One region of the Bradyrhizobium sp. USDA 336 genome, then DNA from elsewhere that is predicted to be linked to it. Evidence: predicted binding sites of a transcription regulator. Region 1 holds the regulator's gene; each other region holds the start of a gene.
What was found. The regulator LexA, encoded in region 1, represses DNA repair genes until DNA is damaged. The targets are predictions, from matches to a motif close to TGTTCNNNNTGTGTTCNG.

Region 1 (7,605 bases):
GCGTTGTGGGGCGGCCGCGAGATCGCGATGCTGTTCCTGGCCTCGCTGATCGCGGGGCTCGCGACCACGCCATACGCCGCCTTCCACTTCCATCGCGTGACGCCATACGGCGTGCTCGCCAATCTCGGCGCCATGCCGGTGGTCTCGGCGCTGGTGATGCCGGCCGGGCTGTTGGGGCTGCTCGCGGCGCCCTTCGGGCTCGACGGCGTGTTCTGGTGGTTGATGGGGATCGGCATCGAGTGGATGGTCCTGGTCGCGCGCTGGGTGGCGGCCCTGCCGGGCGCCGTTGGCCGCATTCCCGCCTTCGGGATCGCGCCGCTGATCGCGGCGAGCCTCGGGCTCATCGTGATGGGCCTGTTGCGCACGCCCTTGCGCTGGTCCGGCGCCCTGGTGCTGCTGGCAGCGATCCTCTGGGGACTGTCGGTACGGCAGCCGGATATCCTGATTGCCGGGGACGGCGCGAGCGTCGCGGTCCGGGGCGGGGATGGGCGCTTGCAGGTGATCCGCGCCAGCAAGGACAGCTTCCTGCTGAAGGAGTGGTTGGCTGCCGATGCCGATCCGCGCGATGCCGGTAACGCCTCGATGGCGAGCGGGGTGTCGTGTGACGAGTCCGGCTGCGTGGCGCCGCTCGCGGACGGACGACTGATCGCGTTGGCGACGCGCATCGACGCGCTGGCCGATGATTGCAGCCGCGCCGCGCTGGTGGTGACGGCGCGGCCCGCGCCGTCCGATTGCGCGGCGATGGTGGTCGATCGGGCGCGTCTTGCCAGTCAGGGCGCACTGGCTCTGACGCGAAGCGGAGAGGGTTTTTCGGTGCAGGCGGTGAGAGCGAGAGGGGCAAGCCGTCCCTGGCTGCCTGCCGGCGCCGGCGAGGGGGATTTCGACGGCAGCCTGGTGCCGAAGGCGGCCGTGCCCCGCAGCCGGGACGCAACGCCATCGGAGGCCGACTTGCAGGCCGACGATTGACGCGGATCACAAATACCAGGCCAGCACGGCGTCAAGCCTTCCGTTGCCGATGACCGGCAGGGCCACCATTCGGCTCAGCCCGGCTGCGCAGGCTTCGGAGCCGGCTATCGAGCCGTCACGGGTGAGATCGTCGTTGAGCGCGGGCATGCCGGCGGCCCAGGCGCCGCCGATGCTGCCTTCGCCCCTGGCGATGGACTGCGCCGCATAGCGTGCGGCGAGGTCGGTCTGTGCGCTGCAATCGCCGGCGCGAAAGACCAGCGCCGAACGGTCCTCGTTCGGGACCCAGATCTCGAAGCGTCGTGCAATCGGCGTTGCCTGCGCGGACAGGAATGTCAGAACCCAGGTCTGGTCGGTACCGGTTCCGTAGGGCACGCCGACGCCGAGATTGATCCCGACCTTGGCGGCGTCCTCCCAGCGCAAGAAGCTCTTGGCGTCGTGCAAGTCCTTGATGATCAGTGGCAGGCCCGCCTTCCAGGTGCGTCCGGGCAGGCCGAAGCCGCGCGGAAATCTGGTGTGGCGGGAGTTGAATTCGAACATGTCCGCGGTGCCGTAATAGCCATCGACGAGCCCCATCTCATGCGAGAGATCAGGATCGTTGTGCCAGAGTTCGATCGCGCCGACGTGCGCCTCGTCGTCGCCGCAGAACAGCACCAGCACGGCTTGCAGGAATTCGCCCGCGAACACCGGCACCGCCACGCCGCAGGTGAGGCCGGCCGCAGCGGCCTGATCGGTCCGCTTGAAATAGGAGTTGGCGAATTTCGTGAGGATGACGGGGTGGCCACAGGCCCAGGCCTTGCCTGGAAGTCCCTCGTCATATCCGAAGTGCAGCTCTTCGCTGACGGCCTTGAACGCGGACAGCCCTTCGTCGTAGAGGCCGCCGCCGAATTCCAGCCGCATGCGCGTCCGGTCGGGTACCCAGAGTTCAACGACGCGAATGAAGGTCTTCATCGAGTCTGTCCGCCGCCTCAAGCCACTGCAGCATCGGTCATTTGGCTGCGGAGCGAACGTTCAAAATTCAGGCAGGACGGCCCAAACTTCATGCGGCGACGAGGCGCGGCGGCGGGCTCGCCGATCGAATGTCCTGAAACAAAAACCCACCGGGCTCGCCGGCCTCGGCCGGCGACGGCAATTTCAATCCCGGGCTCGGCCTTTCGGCCGAAGGGCGTCAGCCGATCGGCAGGCGCGTGATCGTGGGCCGCGTGTCGGCGACGGTCTGCGGCTTGTGCTCGCGCTCGGGGGCCGGCTGCGTCACCGGCAATTGCAGCACGGTCGCGCGCTGGCCTTCGACGAGCTGCGTCACCAGCACATATTTGCCGTCGGGAAATTCGATCGCGTCATGATGGCGATCGGGAATGTGCGGGTCGATCTTGCCGAACTTGCCGACGCGAGAGTTCACGGTGCGCGTCCAGATCCAGCGGTTGTCGTAGCGGACGTCGTCGGCGAAAGCGAGCTCCGTTCCCGGCAGCAGACAGACCGCGACGGAGGGATCGGCTTCAGAAGCGAAGCCGCGCGTCGAGGTGCCGCGGAAGGTTGTCGTGACGATCGTCTCGCCGACTACGGCGGGGCGCGTCGCGACGGCATGCAGGCTGTAGTCACACATCGGGTGCTCCTCATGCTGGGATAGCGACCCGCGTCTCTTTCGAGGCGCAGGCCTCTATCAGAGTGGAAGCATACAACGCTCTGCTCGGTTATGGGCAAATCTGCGGCTCGCGTTCGCAGCACGCGATCACATTATCTTTCCCGGATTCGATAGGAACAAACCTCGCGTCCTTGCATTTGGCCGCAGCTATCAGCACTGCCGGCACAACTCTACCGGCGAAGCAGAGAGAGATTGCTGCGCGCCTGCACGGGCGAATGTCGCGCGGGAAGATAGACCGGACAGCCGGCGCAGAACCAGACAAACCGTCCCGCCGGAGCGGACAAGTATCCGCTCCGATCCTGGATCGCCGATGCCGATCGAAGCGCGCGCGGCGCTTGAGACTTCCGGTATCAGTACTTCCGATAAAGCCCGATCAGCTTACCCTGGATCTTCACGCGGTTCGGCGGAAGAATGCGGACCTCGTAGGCGGCATTGGCGGGCTCGAGCGCGATCGAGGCGCCGCGGCGGCGGAAGCGCTTGAGCGTGGCCTCCTCGTCGTCGATCAATGCCACCACGATGTCGCCGGTATTTGCGGTCTCGTTGCGCTGGATCAGCGCCATGTCGCCGTCGAGGATGCCGGCCTCGACCATCGAATCGCCGCGCACTTCGAGCGCGTAATGCTCGCCCGAGCCGAGCATGTCCGGCGGCACGCTGATGGTGTGGCTGCGGGTCTGCAGTGCCTCGATCGGCGTGCCGGCGGCGATGCGGCCCATCACGGGCACCGCGACGGGGCGCTCGCCCTCGTCCGCGGGCGGGCTGGAGCTCGCGCGCACCTTGCCGAGATTGCCCTCGATGACGCTCGGGGTGAAGCCGCGGCGATTGCCGGCGGCGGCCTGGAGCTCGGGCAGCTTGATCACCTCGATGGCACGGGCACGGTTGGGCAGGCGGCGAATGAAGCCGCGCTCCTCGAGCGCAGTGATCAGGCGATGGATGCCTGACTTCGAGCGCAGGTCGAGCGCATCCTTCATCTCGTCGAAGGACGGCGGCACGCCGCTTTCCTTCAGACGCTCGCTGATGAACCGCAGAAGCTCGTATTGTTTGCGCGTCAACATCTCGACCAAAGTCCCCCGGTTGATGTCGTTCGATTCCGAGACGATGAAGTCGGCAATAAGCCGCTACATCCTCGAAACAAATCATGAACGGACACTATATGTTCGATATGTGTTCCGCAACTGCTTAATTTATGGTGAACGCGGCCAAACTCGCGGAATGCGTGTGGCTGGGTGGCTCAGACGGGCAGCCGGAGCACCTCGCAAGGCGTCCCTGCCTCGGCCTTCGGCGCGAACGGTGCACGCACGAGAAGTACCTGTGCCGCAGCGAGATTCGCAAGCAGGGAGGAGTCCTGATGGCTGACGGGAAGGGCGACGCGCGTGCCGTCGTCGCGCACCTCCAGCCGCGCACGCAGATAATCCTCGCGCTGGTCGTTGGCGGCGAGATCGCGGCCCAGCACGGCGCGCTCGCGCTGATGATGAATCGCTGAACGGCCCGACAGGGCGCGAATCAAGGGCACCATGAACAGGAAGGCGCACACGTAGGACGACACGGGATTGCCGGGCAGGCCGATCACGCGCATCGCGCCTAGTCGACCGTGCATCATCGGCTTGCCGGGCCGGATCGCGATCTTCCAGAACGCCATCGCGATGCCTTCGCCCTTGAGCGCCTGCTGGACCAGGTCGTGGTCGCCGACCGACGCACCGCCGGTCGTGATCAGGATGTCGGCGCCGCTCTCGCGCGCGCTGCGGATGCCGGCGGACGTCGCCTCCAGCGTATCGGCGGCAATTCCGAGGTCGATGGTCTCGGCGCCCTCGCTGCGGGCGAGCGCATGCAGGGCATAGCCGTTGGAATAGACGATCTGGCCGCGACCAGGCGTGGTGCCCGGCATCACGAGCTCGTCGCCGGTGGCGAGAACGGCAACCCTCGGGCGGCGGATGACGGCGAGATGCGGATGATTCATTCCGGCGGCAAGGGCGAGATCGCGCTCGGTGAGACGGATTCCCTTGCGCAGCAGCACGTCGCCTTCGCGGAAGTCGACGCCTGCAGGGCGGATGTGCCGGCCGAAAATGGCGGCTTCCTTGATCGTGACATGTTTGCCGTCGGCAGCCGTGTCCTCCTGGATCACGACGGCATCGGCGCCGTCGGGAACGACGCCGCCGGTGAAGATCCGCACGGCTTCGCCGGGGCCGACGCTTCCCGCGAACGGCCGGCCCGCCGCGACCTCACCGACGACGGTCAACCTCGAATCGTATGCCGCGTCCGCCGTGCGCACGGCATAGCCGTCCATCGCCGACATTGCCTCCGGCGGCTGCGTGCGCCGTGCCGCGACATCGCGGGCGAGCACACGATGGTAGGCCTCGTCGAGGCAAACCATCTGTTCAGCCAGCGGCTCGACGCCGGCCAACACCGCGGCAAGCGCGTCAGAAACCGGCATCAGGGCCACGGGCGAACTCCTGCTGAGCACATCAGTCAATGGGCGGCGAGAGTTCTAGCCGAGTGCAGGCGTGAGGCAAAGCAGCACGCGGGATGATTTATCCTGCGTGATCGCGGGTGGAGGAGGTCGGCTCAACTCCGCCGCGGCATGATGCGGAAGGCGAGACAGACCGGAACGAGGATTGCCATGGCAAGGACGAGAATGACGAGCGCCACGGCCAGCATCGGTCAACGCTCCGTCGGATCGCCTGGACTGAAATCCGCGACGTCGGGCGCCTTGGGACCCTGATCTTTGTCGGGCAGCGGATCGGCCTGGGATTTCAGGTCGGCGGCCTTGCTGATCAGCTTGGCGGAGAGGTCAGAATCCGAGGTGGTTCTAGCGAATTCGAGCAGGAGAGAGGCTTGCTTGGTGAGATAGGTCTTGCCCAGCACGTCGATCAGTCCAATGTAGAAGTCCCAACGGACTCATGAGTCCGAAAGGTGGTATTCCGTTCCCGGAACTCTGTATAAAAATGCACAAAGTGATCAGGTTCCACAATTTCAGCAGTTTTTGTTCCGGGAAGTGATCGCGTTTCGGGCTTTCCCGCGGCTCAGATCCCCAGTGCTTTCAATGCGCTCCCGACATCACGCGGCGAGGTGACATGCACGGCGGTCAACCCGCGCGCCCGCGCTCCCTCGATGTTCTCGGCGAGGTCGTCGAAGAACACGATGCGCTCGGCCGGCACGCCGATCGCCGCCACGACATGGTCGAAGGCCTCGGCATCCGGTTTGCGCAGGCCGATGCTGGAGGACAGATACAGCTCGCGGAAATGGCCGAGCAGACCGGCATATTCCTTCGAGAAATAGTCGACGTGCGGCCGGTTGGTGTTGGAGAAGGCATAGAGCGGCATCTGCTTCGCCGCCCGCGGCAGCAGCTCGGCGATATCAGGCATCTCGCCGGCGAAGATCGCGTTCCAGCCTTCCAGGAATTGCGCATCCGAGATGCCGATCCCGAGCGAGGACCGCAGCGAGGCGAAATAGTCCGCATCGCTGATCTTGCCCATCTCGTGCAACCGGTAGGCCTCGTCGCGCACATAGCGCGCGATGATGGCCTCGGGCTGGCAGCCGGCATGTCCCGCCCAGCAGGCGATCGCCTTGGAGAAGTCGATGTCGAGCACAACGCGCCCGAGGTCGAACAGCAGCGCATCCGCGCTGCCGGGAGAGAGCGATGTCATTGCGTCCTTCACTTCAGTATGGCGCGTCAGTAACGATAGGGCTCGTGATCGAACAGCGGGAACGCGCTGAACACGCTGGGCGCGTTGGTGGCGGTCGCCGGATGCAGGCAGGATTTATCGATCTCGGCGAATGAGGTGGCGCCCAGGAGGCCGAGGCAGCGCAGCACCTCGTCTTCGAGCAGCTCCAGCATCCGTGCGACGCCGGCTTCGCCGGCTGCCGCCAGCGCCCAGCATTGCAGCCGGCCGATGCCGACGAGGTCGGCGCCCGCCGCGATCGCCTTGACGATGTCGGTGCCGCGGCAAAAGCCGCCGTCGACCATGATCCTGGCGCGGCCCTTCACGGCGTCGACGATCTCCGGCAGCACGTGCATGGCGCCGCGGCCGTGGTCGAGCTGGCGTCCGCCATGGTTGGAGACGTAGATCCACTCGACGCCGTGATCGAGCGCGATCTGCGCATCCTCGGCCGTGGCGATACCCTTGAGGATCAGCGGAATTTTGAACGTATCCTTGATCATCTTCACGGTCCGCCACTCCAGGCCCTTCTGGAAATCGCCGCCGGTGGCGCGCAGGCGGCTCTCGCGAACGTAGCGCTTGGCGATGTCACGTTCACGACGGCTGTAATGGGCGGTGTCGACGGTCAGGCAGAAGGCGGCATAGGCGTTCTTCTCGGCCCGGCTGACGACATCGGCGACGAAGGCATCGTCGCCGCGGACATAGAGCTGATAGAGACGCAGTGCATCGGGGGCAGCCTCGGCGGTCGTCTCGAGGCCGGGCTCGGACACCGAGCTCAGCATGTGCGCGGCGCCGAACCTGCCTGCAGCGCGCGCGACGCTCGCCGCGCCATCCGGATCGAAGATCTCGAGTGCGCCGACGGGAGCCAGCACCACCGGCAGACGCAGCTTGCGGCCGAACTGCTCGACGCTGCCATCGATCCTGCGCACGTCGCGCAGCACGCGCGGGCGGAAGGCGATCTCGTCGAGCGCCATGCGATTGCGCCGCATCGTGGTCTCGGTCTCGGCGGCGCCGACGATGTAGTCCCAGGCATTCTGGTTGAGGTTGGCGCGCGCCTTCCGGATGAACTCGTGCAGGTTCTGGAACGGCTCGTCGCTGGCGCCGAGCTCGACGTTCCGTTCCGGCCGGATGCGGGGCGCTTCATTCATTGTTGTCCTCCCGAGAATTTGAAGTCTTGTCGCCATCGCCTATCGCGTCCGGCCCTCCAAAACCATCCTAAAATCGCATAGCTGCGAGGCGTGAGCGGCTCGGACCGGCGTCGTGTTGCTTCGAAACAGTTTCGGAACGTTGCCAAAAGTTTAGGCCAAGGCGAAGAGATTTCTTCGGTGTACCCGCCAGCGCGGCATC
Region 2 (7,605 bases), 1.5 Mb from region 1:
TGCCCGAGGTGATCGTCGGCATGATCGAGGCATCGACGATGCGCAGGCCGTCGAGGCCGTAGAATCGCAACCGCTCGTCCACCACTGCCATTGGATCGTTCGCCGTGCCCATCTTCGCGGTGCCGACGGGATGGAAGATGGTGGTGCCGATGTCGCCGGCGGCTTTCGCGAGGGAGGCATCGTCGTCGCCGACGGAAGGGCCGGGCAGATATTCGCTGGGGCGATATTTGGCCAGCGCTTTCTGCTGCATCAGGCGTCGCGTGGTGCGGATGGCGTCGGCGGCGACCTGGCGGTCGTCGTCGGTCGACAGGTAATTTGGCGCGATGATCGGCTTCTCGTCCGGGCTCGCCGAACGAAGGCGCACGTTGCCGCGCGAGGTCGGCTGCAGATTGCACGCGCTCACCGTGATCGCAGGGAAACGGTGCAGGGGATCGCCGAACTTGTCGAGCGAGAGCGGCTGCACGTGGAATTGGATGTTGGCGCGGGCGCGCGTCGCATCCGAGCGGGTGAAGATGCCGAGTTGCGACGGTGCCATGGTCAGCGGGCCGCGGCGGCGGAAAGCGTAGTCGAGCCCCATCAGGCCGCGGCGCAACAGATTGTAATAGGTCTCGTTCAGCGTGCGCACGCCCTCGACCTTGTAGATCGCGCGCTGCTGCAGGTGATCCTGCAGATTGCGCCCGACGCCGGGCTTGTCCATGACGATGTCGATGCCGAGCGGCGACAGCCAGTCGGCCGGTCCAATGCCGGAGCGATGCAGCACCTGCACCGAGCCGATGGAGCCTGCCGAGAGCACCACCTCGCGCTTTGCGCGCGCCTCGATGATCTCGCCGTTCTGGATGAAGCGCACGCCGACGGCGCGGCCCTGCTCGATGATGAGGCGGTCGACCAGCACGTGCTTCTCGAGCCGCAGATTGGGGCGCCTCAAGGCCGGCTTGAGGAAGCCGCGCGCCGAGGACCAGCGCCGGCCGCGCTTCTGGTTGACGTGGAAATAGCTGGTGCCTTCGTTGTCGCCGGTGTTGAAATCCGGGATGCGCTTGATGCCCATCTCCTCGGCGGCGTCACCGACCGCGTCGAGAATGGCCCATGACAGCCGCGGTGCCTCGATGCGCCAGCCGCCCCCGGCGCCGTGATGCTCGCTGGCGCCGAGGAAGTGATCCTCGAGGCGTTTGAACAGCGGCAGCACGTCGTCGTAGCCCCAGCCGGTCAGCCCAAGCTGGCGCCAATGATCGTAGTCGGCAGCCTGTCCGCGCATCGAGATCATGGCGTTGATCGCCGAGCAGCCGCCGATCACCTTGCCGCGCGGATAGGCCAGCGAGCGGCCGTTCAGGCCGGGCTCGGCCTCGGTCTTGAACATCCAGTCCGAACGTGGATTGCCGATGGCGAAGAGATAGCCGACCGGAATGTGGAACCAGATCCAGTTGTCATCGCCACCAGCTTCAAGGATGAGAACGCGGTTGCCTGGGACAGCCGACAGCCGATTGGCGACGATGCAGCCCGCGGTGCCGGCTCCGACGACGATGTAGTCAAACTCACCTTCAAGCCGCCTCGGCATTCTGCGTCCACCCGGATTCTCTTTGCTTTCCGTTTAATAGGCAGACGCAGCCGACCGGGACAAGCCCGGCCATGCCAAGTGAACAGGGCTAGACCCCGATTGCCGGCGGTTGGGTGGACCGACGCTTGCATGGTAGACAATCCTGTATTTCCAACAGCTCGAGACCTTCCATGCCCATCGTGAACCGCGTCGCCGACCTTCAACCCGATATCCAGGCCTGGCGGCGGGACATCCATCAGCACCCCGAGCTGCTGTACGATGTCCACCGCACCGCAGCATTCGTTGCTGACCGGTTGCGGGAGTTCGGCTGCGACGAAGTCGTGACCGGTCTCGGCCAGACCGGCGTCGTCGGCGTGATCAAGGGCAACAAGCCCACCGGCGAGGGGCTCAAGGTGATCGGCATGCGTGCCGACATGGACGCGCTGCCGGTCGAGGAGCAGACCAATCTGCCTTACGCCTCCAAGATCCCCGGCAAGATGCACGCCTGCGGCCATGACGGCCACACCGCGATGCTGCTCGGGGCGGCCCGCTATCTCGCCGAGACGCGCAATTTCGCCGGCGATGCCGTGGTGATCTTCCAGCCCGCCGAGGAGGGTGGCGCCGGCGGCGCGGCCATGGTCAAGGATGGCCTGATGGAGCGGTTCGGCATCGAGCAGGTCTATGGCATGCACAACGGCCCGGGCATCCCGGTCGGCTCGTTCGCGATCAGGCCAGGCCCCATCATGGCGGCGACCGACGAGGTCGACATCGTGATCGAGGGCGTTGGCGGCCATGCCGCGCGTCCGCACAAATGCGTCGATTCCGTGCTGGTCGGCGCGCAGGTGATCACCGCACTGCAGTCGATCGTCTCGCGCAGCGTCGATCCCCTGGAATCGGCGGTCGTATCGATTTGCGAATTCCACGCCGGCAATGCCCGCAACGTCATTCCGCAGACCGCGACCCTGAGAGGCACCATCCGCACACTGTCGCCTGAGGTGCGCAAGCTGGTCGAGAAGCGCGTGCATGAAGTCGTGGCGGGCATGGCGCAGATCACCGGCGCCAAGATCGACCTGCACTACAAGCGCAATTATCCGGTCGTGAACAATCATGCGGCGGAAACCGAAGTGGCACGGCGCATCGCCACGCAGGTCGCGGGCGAGGCCCATGTCCACGAGATGGCGCCGCTGATGGGCGGCGAGGATTTCGCCTACATGCTGGAAGCGCGGCCCGGGGCCTTCATCTTCTGCGGCAACGGCGACAGCGCCGGCCTGCATCACCCCGCCTACAATTTCAACGACGAGGCGATCGTCTACGGCACGTCCTATTGGGTGAAGCTGGTCGAGGAGCAGCTCGCGGCGTCGTAGGACCGGGTCCGAAGCACAGATGAAAGGGCCCGTGCATTCCACGGGCCCTTGTCTATTTGAGAGATCGGATCGTCAACAACGGCGTGAAGCCATTTCCCGCTGTATTCACGCAGCCCGTGCGGCCTTCTTCTGCAGGCCGGCGGCGATCTTCAGATCTTCGACGAAGCGCCGATATTCCAGAACCTTGGCTTCGGGATCAGGCAGTCGCAGCAGATAGGACGGGTGCACGGTCACCAGCGCCTTGCGGCCTTCGGGAAGCTCGATCAACCGGCCGCGGTTCTTCCCGATAGGGGTGATCTTGCCGAACACGCTTTGCGCGGCGGTGGCGCCCATCGCCACGATGAGATCCGGTTGGATTGTCGAAACTTCCCGCTCATACCATTGCCGGCACGCCCGGATCTCGGGTGTGTTCGGCTTCTGGTGCAGGCGAATCTTTCCGCGCGGCACGAATTTGAAGTGTTTCACCGCGTTGGTGACATAGACCTTCTTGCGGTCGACGCCGGCCTCCTCCAGCGCGCGATCGAGCATTTGCCCGGCCGGGCCGACGAAGGGATGGCCGGCGAGGTCTTCCTTGTCGCCGGGCTGCTCGCCGACCAGCATGATGTTGGCATTCTTCGGCCCTTCGCCGAACACGGTCTGTGTCGCGTCCTTGTAGAGATGGCAGGCGCGGCAATGCGCGGCCTCCTCGCGGAGCGTTTCGAGATCGTCGGCAGCTGGCTTGCGTCTCATCGGAGCCTCCGGCCGCTTCTGAGGCTTGTGCGGATCGGTTGCGGCATTGGCGATCATGGCGCCGGTCATGCGCTCGGCGTCTTCGATCAAGGGCTTAATGATCGAGGCCTCGGGCAGGTTCCTCCAATATTTCTTCGGCATCTCGGCCTGCATCGCCTTCACCTTGAGCCGGGCCGGATTGAAGATGCTGGCATAGTAGCGCCGCCAGGTTTCCTCCAGCCGGTCTTCGCCCGGCGCCTCGCTCTTGCTGACGCCCGGCGTGAAGGAGAGCGCATGGCCGTCCCAATGCGCGCAGAGGTCCGGCGTCAGGATCGACCAGGGCATGTCGGCAAAGCGCTTGGCGAAGAACGGCGCGGCGAGCTCGACGACGTGATGCTCCGGCTCGAACCAGGCGACGTAGTGCGCCTGGCGTTCCCTGCCGATCTCGCGGAAGCGCACGAAGGCATGCATCTTGTGCTCGTCGCGATAGACCGCTTTCGCCATGGCCGTGACAAGCGCGACATCGGGGTCGGTCGCGACCTCGATGAGATCGTGATTGTCCTTCAGCCGGAACAGCAGGCGATACAGGATCGCAAAGCGCTCGTTGTCGCGATGCAGGATCGCCGCCTTGGCAAGCTCGACGAATTTTGCCGAGACGGTGAACGTGCCGTCGTTCACCTCGAGGATCGGAGACGGCGCTTGCGGCGCGAACAGCTCGGCTTCACGGCCCTGCACGGTCCAGGTGGCCTCGCCGGGCGGCACGTGATGGAGCACGAGGCTACGCGCGGCTTTGCGCCAGCCGTCGAAATCGGTTTCGGTGTCGAGCATGATGTACTGCATCAGAAGCCAAATCCCAGTTGCGTTGCTTTCGGCTTGAACCGTTCGATCAGCCCGGCAGCATCGAGACGATGCGGTGCGGGACGGTGATCGCTGAGGACGATGAACGGCAGTGCCTTGTTGCGGGGCACATGCAGCCGCGCGAGGTCGGCGAGGCGGATCGTGGTGGTGCGCCGCGTCGCGAGGATGCGTTCGACCGTCCTGGTGCCGAAGCCCGGCACCCGCAGCAGCTCCTCGCGGCTGGCGCGGTTGACGTCGAGCGGGAAGCGGTCGCGGTGGCGCAGCGCCCAGGCGAGCTTGGGATCGATGTCGAGCGGCAGCATCGCGCTGTCGTCGACGATCTCACCGACGTCGAAGCCGTAGAACCGCATCAGCCAGTCGGCCTGGTAGAGCCGGTGCTCGCGCAGCAGCGGCGGCTGTATCAGAGGCAAAGCATGGCTCGCGTCGGGGATCGGGCTGAAGGCGGAGTAATAGACGCGCCGCAGCCGGTAGGCGCCGTAGAGATTGGCGCTGGTGTGGAGAATGGTGTGATCGGAGGCGCTATCTGCGCCGACGATCATCTGCGTACTTTGTCCGGCGGGCGCGAAGCGCTGCGGTTTGGCCTTTGTCTTCGCGCTGCGGCTGTCCTCGGCCTCGTCCAGCTTCAGCCGCAGCCGGCCCATGGTGCGGCGGATCGCGCGCACGTCCTTCTCCGGCGCGAATTGCTGCAGGCTCGTCTCTTCAGGCATCTCGATGTTGATCGAAAGGCGGTCGGCATACTTGCCGGCCTCGGCGATCAGCGCGTCGTCGGCCTCGGGAATGGTCTTCAGGTGGATGTAGCCGCGGAAGTGATGCTCCTCGCGCAGTTTTCGCGCGACGTTCACCACTTGCTCCATCGTGTAATCAGGGCTGCGGATGATGCCGGAGGAGAGGAATAGGCCCTCGATGTAATTGCGCCGGTAGAAGTCGAGCGTGAGCCTGACCAATTCGTCGATGGTGAAGCGGGCGCGTGGGACGTTCGAGGACGCGCGGTTGACGCAATAGAGGCAATCGTAATTGCAGGCGTTGGTCAGCAGCACCTTGAGCAGGGAGATGCAGCGTCCGTCCGGCGCGTAGGAATGGCAGATGCCCATGCTTGGGGCGGTCGAGCCCATGCCCTTGCCGTCGCTGGAATCCCGCTTCTCGGTGCCGCTGGAGGCGCAGGATGCGTCGTATTTGGCGGCGTCCGCCAGAATCTCCAGCTTGCGTTGTACGTCCATGTTTGAATCTCTTTGATTCCGCTCATGAATCTTTGGATGCGCCAATTCGATTGACTCTGCCGGCGCCGTTAGCTTTATATTAGAACATATCATGAACAAATGAGCCAGCCGCTGGTTCTCTTTTTGAGAGCCATCGGCAATCACCTCTGAGGAGCGGCGAGCATGAGCGGCGCACGTATGAGCGCGCTTGCAATCCTGCGCGGCCAGATCGAGCGCATCGAGACGGCCGAGGTCGTGCATTCGCGCGATCGCGTCGCGCTCGGCCATGGCGCGGCCGACGCCGCGCTGAAGGGCGGGCTCGCGCGCGCGGCGATCCATGAGGTGTTTTGCGAGGGGCGTCAGGGCGCGGCCGCGACGGGGTTTGTCATGGGCCTTGCGGGACGCGTGAGCGCACGCCGGCCGCTATTGTGGGTGCGGCAGGATTTTTCGGAAGTGGAAACCGGCGCGCTGTCGATGAGAGGGCTCGCCGAGCTCGGCCTCGATCCGCGCCGTGTGGTGGTGGTGCGCGCCGCCGATGTCGAGAGCGCGCTGCGCACCTCGGCCGACGCGCTCGCCTGCGATGCGCTGGGCGCCGTCGTACTCGAGCTCTGGGGTGAGACCAGGCAGTTCGATCTGGTGGCGAGCCGCAAGCTGACGCTGGCGGCGCAATCGTCCGGCGTCACCGGCCTCTTGCTGCGGATGGCCGCGCAGCCGCTGCCTTCGACCGCGGAGACACGGTGGATGCTGCGTGCGGCGCATTCGCCTCCGGGCTCGGTGTGGAGTGCCTGGGGCGCGCCGGTGTTCGATGCCGAGCTCTTGCGCAATCGTCATGGCCCGTGCGGCCGGTGGATCATGGAATGGAATTGTGATGAGTGCCAGTTCAGTGAACCGTCGACGTATTCTCAGCCTGTGGCTGCCGCGCCTGCCGATCGACAGGATCCAGCGGTTCGTTGGCAGCGCCGGGCTGGGTAAAACCAATCATGCGCCTGATATCGTCGTCATCAAGGACAGCAATGCGCTGGTGATCCATGCGCTGGACGAGGCCGCCGAGCGCCTCGGCCTGTATATCGGCCAGCCGCTCGCCAATGCGCGGGCGATGTGCCCGGACTTGCGTGTGTTCGACGCCGATACCGTGGCCGATGCGAAGACGCTCAGCGATATCGCCGATTGGTGCGACCGCTTCACGCCGCTGGTGGCGCTCGATCCGCCGCACGGGCTGTTCCTGGACATCACCGGCTGCGCGCATCTGTTCGGCGGCGAGGCCGCGCTGCTCAAGACGCTGGTCCGTGCGCTCGGCCGGCAAGGCTTTGCCGTCAGCGCGGCGATCGCGGGCACCTCGGTCTGCGCACGCACGCTGACGCGGCAGGTATCCGGCACTATCGTTGTCGATGGCGGCGAGGCGGAGGCGATCAGGTCATTTCCGGTCTCCGCGCTCGGTGCGGGCGAGGCCATCACCACAGGCCTGCGCCGTGCCGGGCTGAAGACCATCGGCGACGTCGCCTCGCGCAGCGCCTCCGAGATCACGGCGCGGTTCGGCGCCCGGTTCTCCACGCTGCTCGCCCATGCGCTGGGGCAGGGCGATGCGCCGATCAGCCCGCGCAAACCGCTGCCCGACTACATCGTGGAAAAACGCTTTGCCGAGCCGATCGCAACCGACACCATGATCGCGATGACGCTGTCGCGGCTCGCCGACACGTTGATCGCGTCCATGGAGAAGCAGGGCAAAGGCGCGCGGCGGCTTGAAGCGGCGTTCTTCCGCACCGACGGCGTGGTGCGTACGATCACGGTCGAGACCGGACGTCCGGTGACGCGAAGCGCCGTGATCGACCGCTTGTTCCGCGAGCGGCTCGATGCACTCGCCGATCCCCTCGATCCCGGCTTCGGCTTCGACATGGTGCGGTTGTCGGCGAGCCGCACCGAAATCGTGGTGCAGGAGCAGCGCGATCTC
Region 3 (7,605 bases), 110 kb from region 1:
TTCGACAGCTCGCCGCCAATCTCGTCGCGGCCGAGCGCGGTGAGACGTGCGAGACGCAATTCGAGGATCGCCCTCGCCTGCTCCAGCGACAGGCGGATCGTGCCGTCCTCGTTGATCCGGTGACGCGGGTCATCGATCAGCGTGATGATGTCCTCGACGTCGCGCGCGGGCCAATCGCGCGTCATCAGGGTATCACGGGCCGCCGCTGGTGTCGGCGAGGTGCGGATCACCTTGATGATCTCGTCGATGTTGGCGACCGCGATGGCGAGGCCGACCTGCTCATGGGCGCGCTCACGCGCCTTGCGCAGCTTGTACTTGGTGCGCCGGGTGACGACCTGCTCGCGGAAGCCGACGAAGATCGTCAACATATCCTTCAAGTTCATCGTCTGCGGACGCCCGGAATCGAGCGCAACTGCGTTGACGCCGAAGCTCGTCTGCAGCGGGGTGAACTTGTAGAGCTGGTTCAGTACCACGTCGGGCACGGCGTCGCGCTTGAGCTCGACGACGACGCGATAGCCTTCGCGGTCGGACTCGTCGCGCAGGTCGGAGATGCCCTCGATCTTCTTTTCCTTGTAGAGCTCGGCGATGCGCTCGACCATCGTCGCCTTGTTCACCTGATAAGGAATCTCGGTGATGACAATCGCCTCTCGATCCTTGCGAATGGTCTCGAACGTGACCTTGCCGCGCATGACGATGGAGCCGCGGCCGAGATGGTAGGCGCTGCGGATGCCCTGGCGTCCGAGGATGATGCCGCCGGTCGGGAAATCCGGGCCGGGAATGATGTTGATGAGCTCGTCGATGGTCAGCGAGGGATTGTCGATCAGCGCAATACAGGCGTCGATCACCTCGCCGAGATTGTGCGGCGGGATGTTGGTCGCCATGCCGACGGCAATGCCGCCGGCGCCGTTGACCAGCAGGTTCGGGAACCGCGCTGGCAGGACCACCGGCTCCTTCTCGGAACCGTCGTAATTGTCCTGGAAGTCGACGGTGTCGCTGTCGATGTCCTCGAGCAGCTTCAGCGCGATCTTGGTCAGGCGGGACTCGGTGTAGCGCATGGCCGCCGCCGGATCGCCATCGACCGAGCCGAAATTGCCCTGCCCGTCCACCAGCAACTCGCGCATCGAGAAGTCCTGCGCCATGCGCACCAGCGCGTCATAGATCGCCTGGTCGCCATGAGGGTGGTATTTACCCATGACGTCACCGACGATACCGGCGGACTTCTTGTGCTTCTTGTCGGGCGTGAAGCCCTGCTCGTTCATCGAGAACAGGATGCGCCGATGCACCGGCTTCAGGCCATCGCGCGCATCGGGCAGCGCGCGCGATACGATCACGCTCATGGCGTAATCGAGGTAGGACTTCTTCATCTCGTCGAGGATGGAGACGGGGCGAATGTCCGAGGGTTGCGCCGGCTGGTCGCCGGGCTTGTTATCGTCGTCAGCCAAGGGGAAATCCGGTGAGGTTTTATCTGGGAATCATATAGCGCATCGAGGGTTGGATAACCACCCTGACAGGGCCGCCGGAAGCGCTTTTTCCCTTCGTTTTTTCATGCACTTACCGGGGTGACGAGAGGTCATTTCCGGACAGCCCTCGGACGTCGGCAACCCCTGCGCCGGAGAGTGGATTTCGGCCACGGCTCAAGGCCCGAAAACCACTGTATGCATGAGCCGGCCGGGCATGAGGGTGAACAGCCCGGCAATGACGAGTGCGCCGAAGAAGATCGAGGCCATCGTGATCTTGTGGCGGCGAACATTGTGAGCTCTTGCAGCCGTCACGCCCAATACGAGCATCGCCAACGCGAAGATCGAGAGCAGATGGATCGGGCTCCATTGACCGACCAGACGGATTTCGTGAATCCAGAACGAGGTGAGCGCCACGACGAGCATCAGCACCACCCAGACCCAGCCCAGAGCCCGGTGCGGAAGGGTGCCCTTGGGGGCGATGAGCTGAACAATTCCGAGGACGAATGCAGCCATCGCGGCAAAGGCATGCAGCGGGATCGCCGGAGCAGCAGCAAGAAGCGGTCCAAGACTCATGCAGCAGTCCCCGATCGGCAGCGGCTCGCCGTCTGACGCACAACATGAGGCAAGCTTAGAAAATCAAGCTTTGCCCGTTGATTGACGAGAAATCCAAGCGCGGCACGCGAGCACACCGATGCAAAGGACGAGCGCCCGCTATTTGACCTCAGAACGGGATATCGTCGTCCATGTCGCTGTTGCGGCCGCCGCCGGCGGCAACGGGACGGCGCGGCGCGCTGCTGACGGGTCCGGAGGAGCCGAAGTCGCCGCCCGGCTCGTCGCCGAAGCTGCCGCCTCCGCCGCCGCCACCGCGGCCGTCGAGCATCGTCAGCGTCGAGTTGAAGCCCTGCAGCACGACCTCGGTCGAGTACTTCTCGACGCCGCTCTGGTCGGTGTACTTGCGGGTCTGCAGCGCGCCCTCGATGTAAACTTTCGCGCCCTTCTTCAGATATTGTTCGACGATCTTGCAAAGCGGCTCAGAGAAGATCACGACCCGATGCCACTCGGTCTTCTCCTTGCGCTCGCCCGTGTTCTTGTCGCGCCAGGTCTCCGAGGTCGCGATGCTCAAATTCGCGATCGGCCGCCCGTCCTGGGTGCGGCGGATTTCGGGATCCTTGCCGAGATTTCCAACCAGAATGACCTTGTTGACGCTTCCCGCCATCGCCGCTCTCCACTCCGAATGCCACTGAATTTCAAAAGGGCGAATCCGCTGCCCGCGTTCCTCTGCGCCCGCTAGGGCGACCCTATACGCTTGCGGGCACCGATCAGCCTGCCACCCCCGGGGTTATCCCCATATATAGCATCCCCTTCCGTTTTGTTCCAGATTTGTTCTTCATCGCAATAGGACAGCCATTCTGGCCCATTGCCAAAATAATGAGCAGCGCTCCGATGGAACCTTCTTGGGTTCCCCTGAACGAGAAAAACCGCTTAACATTCATTAATTTGTTCCATTCACTTGAGTGGCGAGTGTGGCATTCCGGAGACGGACTCTGCCCCATTCTTAGGCTACATTCGCGTTGGAATTGATTCATATGGGCGTCGCGCCTGATCAGCCGCTTCGGGGAGTTTCAAGAAGCGGACGAAACTGGGGAGACTGTAATGAACAAGGTTCTGTTTGGTGCAATCGGTGCAATGGCGTTGGGGCTGTCGGGGCCGGCAAGTGCAGCGGATCTTGCTGCGCGTCCCTACACAAAGGCTCCGGCCCCTGTCGCTACCGTTTACGACTGGAGCGGCTTCTACATCGGTATCAACGGCGGCGGCGGCACGAGCCGTAAGTGCTGGGATTTCGTCGACACCACGGGCCTCGTCACCGGCGCCGCCGGCACCCTCGTCGGTGAAGGATGTCACAACGCGACCGGAGGCACGGTCGGTGGCCAGGTCGGCTACCGCTGGCAGTCCGCTAATTGGGTGTTCGGCGTCGAAGGCCAGGGCAACTGGGCCGACTTCTCCGGCGACAATGTCAGCCTCGTCTTCCCGGGCTCCGCGCTCGTCACCGGCAGCCGCAACCGGTCTCAGATCGATGCCTTCGGCCTGATCACCGGCCAGGTCGGCTATGCCTGGAACAATATCCTGGTCTACGTCAAGGGCGGCGCCGCCGTCGTCAGCGACGAGTTCGACGTCTACGCGGCGCCAGGCACGCCCGGTGCGGGCACCCTGCTCGCCTCGGCCGATCACACCCGCTGGGGCGGCACCGTCGGCGCGGGCGTCGAGTTCGGATTCGCACCGAACTGGACGCTCGGATTCGAGTACAACCACCTCTTCCTGGGCCACCAGACCCGGGACTTCACGACGCCAGGCGGTGCCTTCTTCGGATCCGATCGCATATATCAGGACGTCGACATGGGTTTGGTCCGGCTGAATTATCGCTTCGGCGGCCCGCTGGTCGCGAGGTACTGATTCCCTCTGATTTCGTGAGCGATGGAAGGGCCGGCCCCAGCGCCGGCCCTTCTTTTTTGCGCACGACGGCTGGACGTCAATAAGTCAGCAACCATCACCTTTTCGGCTGTTGTGGCTTTTCGGAGACACAACTTGCGGCTTTGGTGGTGTAAAGACGGCGCCAGTTGGGCCGTTGAGTCCGCTGCCCTTCCGTGAGGGAAGGCAACAACAGAAACTGGGACTGGGATTAAGTTGAAAATGAAAAAGGTTTTGTTGGCTTCGGCCTGTTTGTTCGCTCTCGCGGCCCCCGCTTCGGCTGCTGATCTGGCAGCCCGCCCCTACACCAAGGCGCCCGCGCCTGTGGCCTCGGTCTACAACTGGACCGGCTTCTATCTCGGTATCGTCGGCGGCGGCGCCTGGGAAAACAGCTCCGATGATCCGCGCATGCAGGGCGGTTTCGTCGGCGGCACCGTTGGCTACAACTGGCAGACCTCCAACGTCGTGTTCGGCATCGAAGCTGATGGCGCGTGGGCTGACGTAAACGCCTCAGCGACCGGTCTTGTTGATTTTGGTGGCGCCCTCGTTCCCACGACGGTCAGTTCGCGTATCGACGCGCTCGGCACCGTGCGTGGTCGCATCGGCTGGCTCGCTTCCCCGAGCGTCCTGCTGTACGCCACGGGTGGTTACGCCTGGATCAACAACAAGATCAGCGTCAGCGCGCCCCCTGTTCTGAGCCTCTCGGAGAGCCAGTTCCATTCGGGCTGGACGGTCGGCGCGGGCGTCGAGGCGATGTTTGCTCCGAACTGGTCGGTCAAGGGCGAGTACCTCTATCGCAGCCTGGGCGGCGAGACCTACTTCTCGGGCGTCTTCCCGGTCAACACCGGCACTCTCGACCTCCACACCGTGCAGGTCGGCGTGAACTACCACTTCGGCGGCCCGGTCGTCGCCAAGTACTGAGCTTCGTCTCTGACGCATCATCGTCACGAAAGGCCGGCCTCGCGCCGGCCTTTTTGTTTGTTGCGGCCGCCCGTTCGCTCGCGTTTTCGAAGGGGTGTGGCCGCTGGGTGACACAACCTTTGGCTTAAATGGTGTAAAAGCAATGACGTTGCTTGAGTCATAAGGTCCGCTGCTCTTCCGCTCTCCGGAAGACCGGAATGAGAAATGGAAGTGGGGAATGGATATGAAGAAGCTTTTGATGGCTTCGGCCAGCTTGTTCGCACTCAGCGCGTTGTCACCGGCCTCGGCGGCCGATTTGGCGGCCCGCCCCTACACCAAGGCTCCGGTGGCGCCGATCGCGGTGTACAACTGGAGCGGTTTCTACCTCGGCGCCAACGCCGGCGGTGGCTGGAGCCGCAACTGTTGGGATCTCACCAGTGTCGGCCCCGTCGTGGTCGCTCCGGCGGTGGCCGAAGGTTGTCACAATGCGACCGGCGCACTCGTCGGCGGCCAGATCGGTTATCGCTGGCAGTCCGCCAACTGGGTGTTCGGTCTCGAAGCCCAGGGCGACTGGGCTGACCTGAAGGGTTCGAACATCAGCTCGCCTGCCGCGCTCGCGCCGCTGGTGAACGAGACCAGGATCGACGCCATCGGCCTCTTCACTGGCCAGGTCGGTTATGCCTGGAACAACGTGCTTTGGTACGTGAAGGGCGGCGCTGCCGTCACTCACAACAAGTACACTGGCAGTTTTGGCGGCGTTACGCTCGACACCGCGAACGAAACGCGCTGGGGCGGTACGGTCGGCACCGGCATAGAATTCGGCTTCGCCCCGAACTGGTCGGTCGCTGTCGAATACAACCACCTGTTCATGGGCAGGCACAACGAGACCTTCACCTTCCTCGGCGTGACCACTCGCACCGACAGCATCAAGCAGGACGTGGACATGGCTACCGTTCGCCTCAACTACACCTTCGGTGGCCCGGTCGTCGCGAAGTACTGATCAAGACCGACGTCACATCGTCACGAAAGGCCGGCCTCGCGCCGGCCTTTCTTTTTGCCGGGTTGCTCCGGGAGCGGTTCCGCGCGTTCCTGCTGCCAGATCCCGCCAGCACGCCAACAATCCGTTGACGATTCGCAAGTCCCACTGGAAATCCGCCGCCGTTCTTCCTACGTTCGCTGCCATACCCATCGGCGCCGATCCCGGTTCCGGGCGCAGCGCGCCTTTTTTGTTGGCGCGATCGCGCACCTTTGGGCTTCCTTGAGGGCAACTCGGATGGATGAAGTGATCAAGGCGAAGCGCCAACAACAGAACGCGGGCTCGAGCCTGCGCGCAATTACGATCCGCGGCGCGCGCGAGCACAACCTCAAGAATATCGACGTCGAGATTCCCCGCGACAAGCTGGTGGTGTTCACCGGGCTATCCGGCTCCGGCAAATCCTCGCTCGCCTTCGACACGATCTATGCCGAGGGCCAGCGCCGCTACGTCGAATCGCTGTCGGCCTATGCTCGCCAATTCCTGGAGATGATGCAGAAGCCCGACGTCGACCAGATCGACGGCCTGTCGCCGGCGATCTCGATCGAGCAGAAGACGACGTCGAAGAACCCGCGCTCCACCGTCGGCACCGTCACCGAGATCTACGACTACATGCGCCTGCTCTGGGCCCGCGTCGGCGTGCCCTATTCGCCGGCCACGGGCCTGCCGATCGAGAGCCAGACCGTCTCGCAGATGGTCGACCGCGTGCTGGCGCTGCCCGAGGGCACCCGCCTCTATCTGCTCGCCCCCGTCGTGCGCGGCCGCAAGGGCGAGTACAGGAAGGAGCTCGCCGAATGGCTCAAGAAGGGCTTTCAGCGCGTCAAGATCGACGGCACCTTCCACGAACTAGCGGAAGCCCCCAGCCTCGACAAGAAATTCCCGCACGACATCGACGTGGTGGTCGATCGCATCGTGGTGCGCGCCGATATCGGCCAGCGCCTCGCCGAGAGCTTTGAGACCGCGCTGAAGCTCGCCGAAGGCCTTGCCGTCGTCGAGTTCGCCGATGCGCCCGCGGCTTCTGCGCCTGCGGAGGAAAAGAAGAAGACCGCGAAAATCCACGACAAGAGCGGGCCCGAGCGCATCCTGTTCTCGGAAAAGTTCGCCTGTCCGGTCTCCGGCTTCACCATCCCCGAGATCGAGCCGCGCCTGTTCTCCTTCAACAATCCCTATGGCGCCTGCCCCGCCTGCGGCGGCCTTGGCGTCGAGCAGCATGTCGACGAGGACCTCGTCATCCCCGAGAAGGATCTGACGCTGCGCAAGGGCGCGATCGCGCCCTGGGCCAAGTCGTCGTCGCCCTATTACGTGCAGACGCTGACCGCGCTCGGCAAGCACTACAAGTTCACGCTCGACACCAAGTGGAAGGATCTGCCGAAGAAGACGCAAAACGCGCTCCTCTACGGCTCGGGCGAGGACGAGATCAAGTTCTCCTACGAGGACGGGGTGCGCTCCTACGACACCAAGAAGCCGTTCGAGGGCGTCATCACCAACATCAACCGCCGCTACCGCGAGACCGAGAGCGAGTGGGCCCGCGAGGAGCTGGCGAAATATTTCCACGACGTCCCCTGCGAGGGCTGCAAGGGCTTTCGGCTCAAGCCCGAGGCGCTCTGCGTCAAGGTCGGCGGCAAGCATATCGGCGAAATCTCGGAGCTGTCCGTGAAGGGCGCCGGCGCGTGGTTCGAGACCGTGCCAGAGGCGCTGAACGCGCAGCAGAACGAGATCGCGGGCCGCATCCTGAAGGAGATCCGC
Region 4 (7,605 bases), 880 kb from region 1:
CGCAACTGCACGCGCCGGATCGCCAGCAGGTCGATCCTGGTCTCGGTCTTGCCGGTCTTGATCCGGTCGCCGATGCGGAACTGCCACTGCCAGATTCCGGGAATCGCCGTCTTGGCGATGGTGAACTCGACGCCCCTGTGATTCATGGTCACCTCCCACGATTCACCCTTATGCCTGCAAACATGTTGGTCGTCGCAATATTCCGCTGGCAAGAAAAATGCCGCCCGCGGCCTCCGTGGTTCTCCGACCATGAACAAAGTTCCTGGAGCCGGCCGGGGTGCATCCGGCGGTCCCGCAGCGCGGTTCCAATCGAAGCGCCGGATCCGCTCGACGGCATGTGCCTTGCTTGCGTGATCCCCGGGCAAGCAACCATGGGCGCCTCATGCTCGGCATTCCCCGCCGCTACTCGCATTTCGTCTTCGGCATCATCCAGTCCGGCCTGACCTCGCTGATCGCGGCGGGGGGTCGCCAGCTTTCCCGCAGGCAGCCCGATGCTCTTCGTGCGGCACTGGATGGTGTCCTGGTTGATCGCATGGGCCGCGATGCTGCCGGTCGTGCTGCTGGCGGCGCCCGCGATCCGCGCCTTCTCGCTGCGCCTGACCCAGGAGGAGCAGGAGCCCCGCGCCGGCCGGTAGCCGGGCGAACCATAGCCGGCTGGCTGGCGAAAGCAGGCGCGCGAGCGAAAGGCCGCACACTGGCCCCGTACCGGTCCCAATTTCGACATCCGTCCGCACCACTGCGGACACACCCGTCGGCAAGATTTTATCCGTTCGGCGCAGCCATGGGGGAAACGTGGCGCACCGGAAACGGGGTGGCATCATATGGATAACGTAGAGCGGTCATTCGCCGCCGCGACGGCGGCTGGCTTCGTCGTGCTGGTGATAGGCCTGGTTCTGCTGGCGGTGCTGTAGCAGGCGCGCTGCTGCGGACGGAATTGACGTGCCGGGCCGTCCCATCGACGGTGCCGGCGCGCCTTGCCTCTCAAAAGTGGCAAAACAACCCCATGCACAGTAGGCGGTCTGGCGATTTCCTCGCTTCGCCAATGGGTTGCGGGTAGTATTTAGATACCTTGCGCGTCCGCGGTCGCGGCGCCCCGACGGGCGATGCCGATTGGTGTTCCGGCCAAGGACCAGGGCGGAGTGCCGCATCGCGGGCGGGCTTGGCCCCGCTCCGGGCGCCGGTCCTGGCAGTGCCTAATGAACCTTGATCTCGTTCAGCGGCAGCTGCAGCTCGGCGGCGCGCTCTTCGCGGTCCTTCTTGCGGAACTCGTTCTCCTTGCGCTCGAACTTCACCATCTCCTCGTGCGCGGCGTCCAGCAGCGGCTTTCGCCTCAGCGTGTCGTGGTGCGTGTCGTTGTTCGTCATGACCAAGAGATCCCCAAAAGTTGCGGTCCCATCCCCACAGAAGGCCCGAGACCGCCAAAAGGTTCGGTGCCGCAGGATTACGGAAACATGACGGCGGCCCAGTCGCGCGTCGTTGATCCCGGTCATGTTCGCTTCGAGGAACCCGGGGAGGCCCCCGGCTATTTCGGCGGCTGCAGCTCCGGCGATTTGACCCAATCGTTCAGATGATTGGCAACGTCGGCCTGACGGGCCTTCTTGAGCAGCGCGTCCCGCTCCGGCCCGGGCGGAAGCTTGGAGGCCTGCTCGCGGATCTGCTGCACCCACGCCGACAGCCGGTCCTGAAGGGTCAGTTGCTGCTTGAAACGTCGTCGCTTCAACATGGCGCGCTCTTTCCGTGCGAGGAGGCGGGAGCGCGAGGTCAGCGGTCTCATCACCAAAGTGGCCACGGTCCGCGCGGTGATGATGCATTAGGATCCAGAAATGGATCCGCGTCTGTTCAGTTGTGCACTCAGTGCGGACGGCGTGACGATCCAGCATGGCAGGTTCGACCAGCTCCGTTGTCTCCTGGTCCAGTTAGAAAGACAAAATCCGCAAAAGAACATATTGCGAACTGAGAACAAATGAGGTACATTGCTTTTATCGCCGAGCTGCCTCGCAACTGTTTGTCCCTCACGCGAATCCTCGCCATAAGGAGCACGACCCAATGTCCGCAACTGCCCTGCGTATCGTCGAAGGATCCTCCATGGACAAGAGTAAAGCTCTGGCCGCCGCGCTCTCCCAGATCGAGCGGCAGTTCGGCAAGGGCTCGGTGATGAAGCTTGGCAAGAACGACCGCTCCATGGACATCGAGGCGGTGTCCTCCGGCTCGCTCGGGCTCGATATCGCGCTCGGCATCGGCGGTCTGCCCAAGGGACGCATCGTCGAGATCTACGGGCCGGAATCCTCCGGCAAGACCACGCTGGCGCTGCATACGGTGGCGGAAGCGCAGAAGAAGGGCGGCATCTGCGCCTTCATCGACGCCGAGCACGCGCTCGATCCGGTCTATGCCCGCAAGCTCGGCGTCAACATCGACGAGCTCCTGATCTCGCAGCCCGACACCGGCGAGCAGGCGCTGGAGATCTGCGACACCCTGGTGCGTTCGGGCGCCGTCGACGTTCTCGTGGTCGATTCGGTCGCGGCGCTGGTGCCGAAGGCCGAGCTCGAGGGCGAGATGGGCGATGCGCTGCCGGGCCTGCAGGCGCGGTTGATGAGCCAGGCGCTGCGCAAGCTGACGGCCTCCATCAACAAGTCCAACACCATGGTGATCTTCATCAACCAGATCCGCATGAAGATCGGTGTGATGTACGGCTCGCCGGAAACCACCACCGGCGGCAATGCGCTGAAATTCTACGCTTCCGTCCGCCTCGACATCCGCCGCATCGGTGCGATCAAGGAGCGCGACGAGGTGGTCGGCAACACCACGCGCGTCAAGGTGGTCAAGAACAAGCTGGCCCCGCCCTTCAAGCAGGTCGAGTTCGACATCATGTACGGCGAGGGCGTCTCCAAGATGGGCGAGATCCTCGATCTCGGCGTCAAGGCCGGTATCGTCGAGAAGTCCGGCGCCTGGTTCTCCTATGACAGCCAGCGCCTCGGCCAGGGCCGCGAGAATGCCAAGGCGTTCCTGAAGGGCAACCCCGACATCACCGCCAAGATCGAGACCGCGATCCGCCAGAATTCCGGTCTGATCGCCGAGCAGATTCTCGCCGGCACGCCGGAGCGCGACGCCGACGGCGAGGAGCCGGCGGACGAGTAAGCCTTAACGCGAAGAGCTTTTCGCGAGGAGCGGGCACTGAGGACGTTGAGTTGCCGACGTCTTCGGTGCCCGTTTCGCTTTTGCGTTATGATCGTCGGGTGGTGCAATGAAGCGGCTGATCTTGACGACAGATTCATCCGCCGCCGGCGCGATACAGCGGGCGGGCCTCGCCGACCTCGTCATGGCGATCGAGCGCCGGCTTGTTTGGGGATCGCTGCCGTCCACCGCGGAACTCGATGCATTCTGGCGCCTCGAAGGCTCGGGCCCTCACGGGCTGATCGAGCTGTTCTTAGAGTATGACACGGTCGAACTGTGGATGGAGCCAGAGCCAAATGCGCAATTGATCTTGCTCTGGCTGCTCGACCATTGCGGCAGCGATAGAGCGGCAGCCTCCAAACTCGTGATGCGTCCGCTGGACATCGCCGTGAGCGGTCTCGGTCCCGAGGGCCTCGCGAAGCTGAACCCGCCGCTGGTCAGGCTCACGCAAGATCACGTTGGCCTGGCGGGTCGCGCGTGGCGAGCTTATCGTGCGCCGACGCCACAGGCCTGGTTCGGCCTGCTCGAAACGGACTTGCGCCTGCTTCCGAAGCTCGAGCATTGCGTCGTCGCCCTGCTCGAAGAGCTTCCAAACGTGACCAGTGGCCTTGGCGCCACGGAAATGCGGATGCTGGAATCAATCGCGCCGGGTGGGGTGCAGCCCTATGACGTCTTCCCGGGATATCAGAAGCCTAACGAGCGTCGCGTCTTCGACTACTGGGAGGTGGGGGCGTTGCTCGATGGACTTGCGCGCTGCCCGGTGCCGGCCGTATCCGGCCTGGAGGAGGGACCGTTCACGCTCGACATGCATGATGATGCCCTCCGTCATGCACGATACAAGCAATCCCGCTTGTCGCTCACGGATCTCGGCAAGGCGATCCTCGCAGGAGACGAGGACTTCTGCCGCCATAATCCGCTTCGGCGCTGGTGGGGCGGCACCCTTCTCGCCAACGAACGGCTTTGGCGCTGGGATGACGAACGCCGGTTGTTGGTTGCGCCCTAGAGACACATTCACTGTTGTGGGGTAACCGAAGGCGTAATCCGCCACTGTTCATCTCGGTGAAAGCAGACGTGGTGGGTTACGCAGGCGACAGCGCTTCGCGCCTCCGCCCGCGAACCCACCCTACGAAACCTCACTCCGCAGCTTGCGCGTAATCGCTCACCGGCGGGCAGGAGCACACCAGATTGCGATCACCATAGACGTTGTCGACGCGGCCCACGGGGCACCAATATTTGTCGGTGCGCGAGACGCCGGCGGGAAAGCAACCCTCGGTGCGGGTGTAGGCGCGCTTCCAATCGTCGTCGGCGATGTCGTGCACGGTGTGCGGGGCGTGGCGCAGGGGCGAGGCCTCGATCTTGAAGCGGCCGGCCTCGACCTCTGCGATCTCCTTGCGGATCGCGATCATGGCGTCGCAGAAGCGATCGAGCTCCGCCTTGGATTCGGACTCGGTCGGCTCGATCATCAGCGTGCCCGGCACCGGGAAGCTCATGGTCGGGGCGTGGAAGCCGTAATCGATCAGGCGCTTTGCGATGTCGTCGACCGTAACGCCCGATGTCGCCTTCAGCGGACGCGGATCGACGATGCACTCATGCGCGACGCGGCCCTTCTCGTTCTTGTAGAGCACCGGGAAGTGCGGATCGAGGCGCGCTGCGATGTAGTTGGCGTTGAGGATCGCGATCTCGGTGGCGCGCTTCAGGCCTTCACCGCCCATCATCAGGATGTAGATGTAGGAGATGGTGAGGATCGAGGCCGAGCCGAACGGCGCCGCCGAGACCGGACCGACCGGAGCATCGGCCTTGGTGGTCGGATGGCCCGGAAGGAAGGGCGCGAGATGCGCCTTGACGCCGATCGGGCCCATGCCGGGGCCGCCGCCGCCATGCGGGATGCAGAAGGTCTTGTGCAGGTTGAGATGGCTGACGTCGGCGCCGTAATCGCCGGGCCTCGAGAGGCCAACCTGCGCATTGAGGTTGGCGCCGTCCAGATACACCTGGCCGCCATGGCCGTGCACGATGTCGCAGATCTCGCGGATGTGCTCCTCGAACACGCCGTGGGTCGAGGGATAGGTGATCATGACCGCGGCGAGATTGTTCGCATGCTTCTCCGCCTTGGCGCGAAGATCATTGACGTCGACGTCGCCGTTCTTCTCGCAAGCGACCACCACGACGTCCATGCCGACCATCGCCGCCGAGGCCGGATTGGTGCCGTGGGCGGAGGAGGGGATCAGGCAGATCTTGCGATGGCTCTGTCCGCGCGCGGCATGATAGCCGCGGATCGCGAGCAGCCCGGCATATTCGCCCTGCGCGCCCGAGTTCGGCTGCAGCGAGATCGCGTCATAGCCGGTGATGTCGCACAGCCATTTTTCCAGCCGCGCGAACAGCGCGTGGTAGCCGGCCGCCTGCTCGCGCGGGACGAACGGATGCAGCGAGCCGAATTCCGGCCAGGTCAGCGGCATCATCTCGGTGGTCGCGTTCAGCTTCATGGTGCAGGATCCCAGCGGGATCATGGCGCGGTCGAGCGCGAGGTCGCGGTCGCTGAGCTTGCGCATATAGCGCAGCATCTCGGTCTCCGAGCGATGCGCGTGGAACACGGGGTGGGTCAGGAAAGCGGTGGTGCGCTTCAGATCGTCCGGCAGCGCCTCGCGCGTCTCGGCATCGATCTCGGCATAGGCGAGAGAGCCGCCGAAGGCGCGCCAGACCGCCTCGACCGTCGCAGGCGTCGTGGTCTCGTCGAGCGCGATGCGAAGCGCCGTATCGCTGATGCCGAGATTGATCTTCTCGCTTGCCGCGCGCGCGACGATCTCGGCGCGCTTGCCGCCGGCATCGACGCTGAGCGTGTCGAAGAAGTTTTCGCTCTCAGGCGCGAAGCCGAGCTTGCGCAGGCCGCTGGCGAGCACGGCGGTGCGGCGATGCACGTTGCGGGCGATCTGGGTGAGGCCCTCGGGACCGTGATATACCGCATACATCGAGGCGATCACGGCGAGCAGCACCTGCGCGGTGCAGATGTTGGAGGTCGCCTTCTCGCGCCGGATGTGCTGCTCGCGGGTCTGCAGCGCAAGCCGGTAGGCCGGCGCCCCGCGGGAATCGACGGAGAGGCCGACGATGCGGCCGGGCAGCGAACGCTTCAGCGCGTCGCGCACGGCCATATAGGCCGCGTGCGGCCCGCCATAGCCCATCGGCACGCCGAAGCGCTGGGCCGAGCCGATGGCGATGTCGGCCCCGAGCTCGCCGGGCGAGGCGAGCAGCGTCAGCGCGAGGAGGTCGGCGGCTAGGATCGCGAGTGCGCCCTTGGCCTTCAGCGCCGCGATCGCCGGCCTGAGGTCGCGCACCGCACCGGAAGAGCCGGGATATTGCAGCAGCGCGCCGAGCACGTCCGATTTGTCGAGGTCAGCGAGGGGATCGCCGACGACCAGAGTCCAGCCGAGCGGCTCGGCGCGGGTGCGCATCACCGCAAGCGTCTGCGGATGCACGTCCTTGTCGACGAAGAAGGCCTTTGCTTTCACCTGCGAGTGGCGCTCGGCAAGCGCCATGGCTTCGGCCGCGGCGGTGGCTTCATCGAGCAGCGAGGCGTTGGCGACGTCGAGCCCGGTGAGGTCGCAGATCATGGTCTGGAAGTTGAACAGCGCTTCCAGCCGGCCCTGGCTGATCTCCGGCTGGTACGGCGTATAGGCCGTGTACCAGGCCGGGTTCTCCAGGATGTTGCGCTGGATCACCGCGGGCAGGATGGTGCCTGAATAGCCCTGGCCGATCAGCGAGGTGAAGACCTGGTTCTGGCCTGCGAGCTCGGCCATGTGCGCGATCGCCTCGGTCTCGCTGAGCGGCTTGCCGAGATCGAGCGGAGAGGCCTGCCGGATCGAGGCGGGGAGTGTCTCCGCCATCAGCGCGTCCACGCTTTTGGCGCTGACGGCCTCCAGCATCGCGGTGATGTCTCGCGCGGAGGGGCCGATGTGGCGGCGAACGAAGGAGGCGGTGTCGCCGTTGGATTTGCGGTGCGCGGTCATCATGGGTCCTCGCTAGATTTCGCTGTCATGCCCCGCGGAGGCGGGGCATCCAGTAAACGCAGGCAGTATTGCTAGAGCCGAGAAGCCGCGGCGTACTGGATCACCCGCCTTCGCGGGTGATGACACTGAGTATTGGGCGGCTACACTCGTCATCTCACGCCGTATGCGCCTTGTAGGCGGCTTCATCCATGAGGCCGCCGAGCTCGCTTCTGTCGGCCATCTTGATCTTGAAGAACCAGGCCTTGCCTTGCGCGTCCGAGTTGACCAGCGCCGGCTCGGCCGCGAGCTCGGCATTGGTCTCGAGCACTTCGCCGGAGATCGGCGCGTAGACGTCGGAGGCCGCCTTGACGGATTCGACGACCGCGGCGGCTTCGGCCTTCTTCAAGCTCCGGCCGACCTTGGGCAGCTCGACGAACACGACGTCGCCGAGCTGCTG

Region 2: a site for LexA is predicted at 5,759-5,776, ahead of ABIA45_RS14825 (ImuA family protein). Genes of this name have one in related genera too.
Region 3: a site for LexA is predicted at 2,831-2,848, ahead of ABIA45_RS08115 (single-stranded DNA-binding protein). Genes of this name have one in related genera too.
Region 4: a site for LexA is predicted at 1,938-1,955, ahead of recA (recombinase RecA). Genes of this name have one in related genera too.

What each region holds. Positions count from the first base shown of each region.
Region 1 is NZ_JBIYDC010000002.1:1,413,624-1,421,228, forward strand. It holds gene ABIA45_RS07565 (ComEC/Rec2 family competence protein) at 1-966, shown strand, start outside; gene ABIA45_RS07570 (GAF domain-containing protein) at 973-1,914, opposite strand; gene ABIA45_RS07575 (hypothetical protein) at 2,132-2,566, opposite strand; gene lexA (transcriptional repressor LexA) at 2,956-3,657, opposite strand; gene glp (gephyrin-like molybdotransferase Glp) at 3,834-5,042, opposite strand; gene ABIA45_RS07590 (hypothetical protein) at 5,261-5,464, opposite strand; gene ABIA45_RS07595 (HAD family hydrolase) at 5,623-6,246, opposite strand; gene ABIA45_RS07600 (alpha-hydroxy acid oxidase) at 6,273-7,406, opposite strand.
Region 2 is NZ_JBIYDC010000002.1:2,962,026-2,969,630, reverse strand. It holds gene ABIA45_RS14845 (GMC family oxidoreductase) at 1-1,552, opposite strand, end outside; gene ABIA45_RS14840 (M20 aminoacylase family protein) at 1,723-2,895, shown strand; gene ABIA45_RS14835 (UdgX family uracil-DNA binding protein) at 3,001-4,443, opposite strand; gene ABIA45_RS14830 (putative DNA modification/repair radical SAM protein) at 4,443-5,678, opposite strand; gene ABIA45_RS14825 (ImuA family protein) at 5,841-6,629, shown strand; gene ABIA45_RS14820 (Y-family DNA polymerase) at 6,526-7,605, shown strand, end outside.
Region 3 is NZ_JBIYDC010000002.1:1,523,369-1,530,973, reverse strand. It holds gene gyrA (DNA gyrase subunit A) at 1-1,442, opposite strand, end outside; gene ABIA45_RS08120 (DUF2306 domain-containing protein) at 1,635-2,033, opposite strand; gene ABIA45_RS08115 (single-stranded DNA-binding protein) at 2,182-2,676, opposite strand; gene ABIA45_RS08110 (outer membrane protein) at 3,114-3,911, shown strand; gene ABIA45_RS08105 (outer membrane protein) at 4,149-4,847, shown strand; gene ABIA45_RS08100 (outer membrane protein) at 5,071-5,826, shown strand; gene uvrA (excinuclease ABC subunit UvrA) at 6,100-7,605, shown strand, end outside.
Region 4 is NZ_JBIYDC010000002.1:537,632-545,236, forward strand. It holds gene ABIA45_RS03290 (hypothetical protein) at 1-146, opposite strand, end outside; partial or broken gene ABIA45_RS03295 (DUF2798 domain-containing protein) at 383-635, shown strand; gene ABIA45_RS03300 (hypothetical protein) at 1,194-1,364, opposite strand; gene ABIA45_RS03305 (hypothetical protein) at 1,523-1,723, opposite strand; gene recA (recombinase RecA) at 2,047-3,135, shown strand; gene ABIA45_RS03315 (hypothetical protein) at 3,242-4,174, shown strand; gene gcvP (aminomethyl-transferring glycine dehydrogenase) at 4,305-7,169, opposite strand; gene gcvH (glycine cleavage system protein GcvH) at 7,324-7,605, opposite strand, start outside.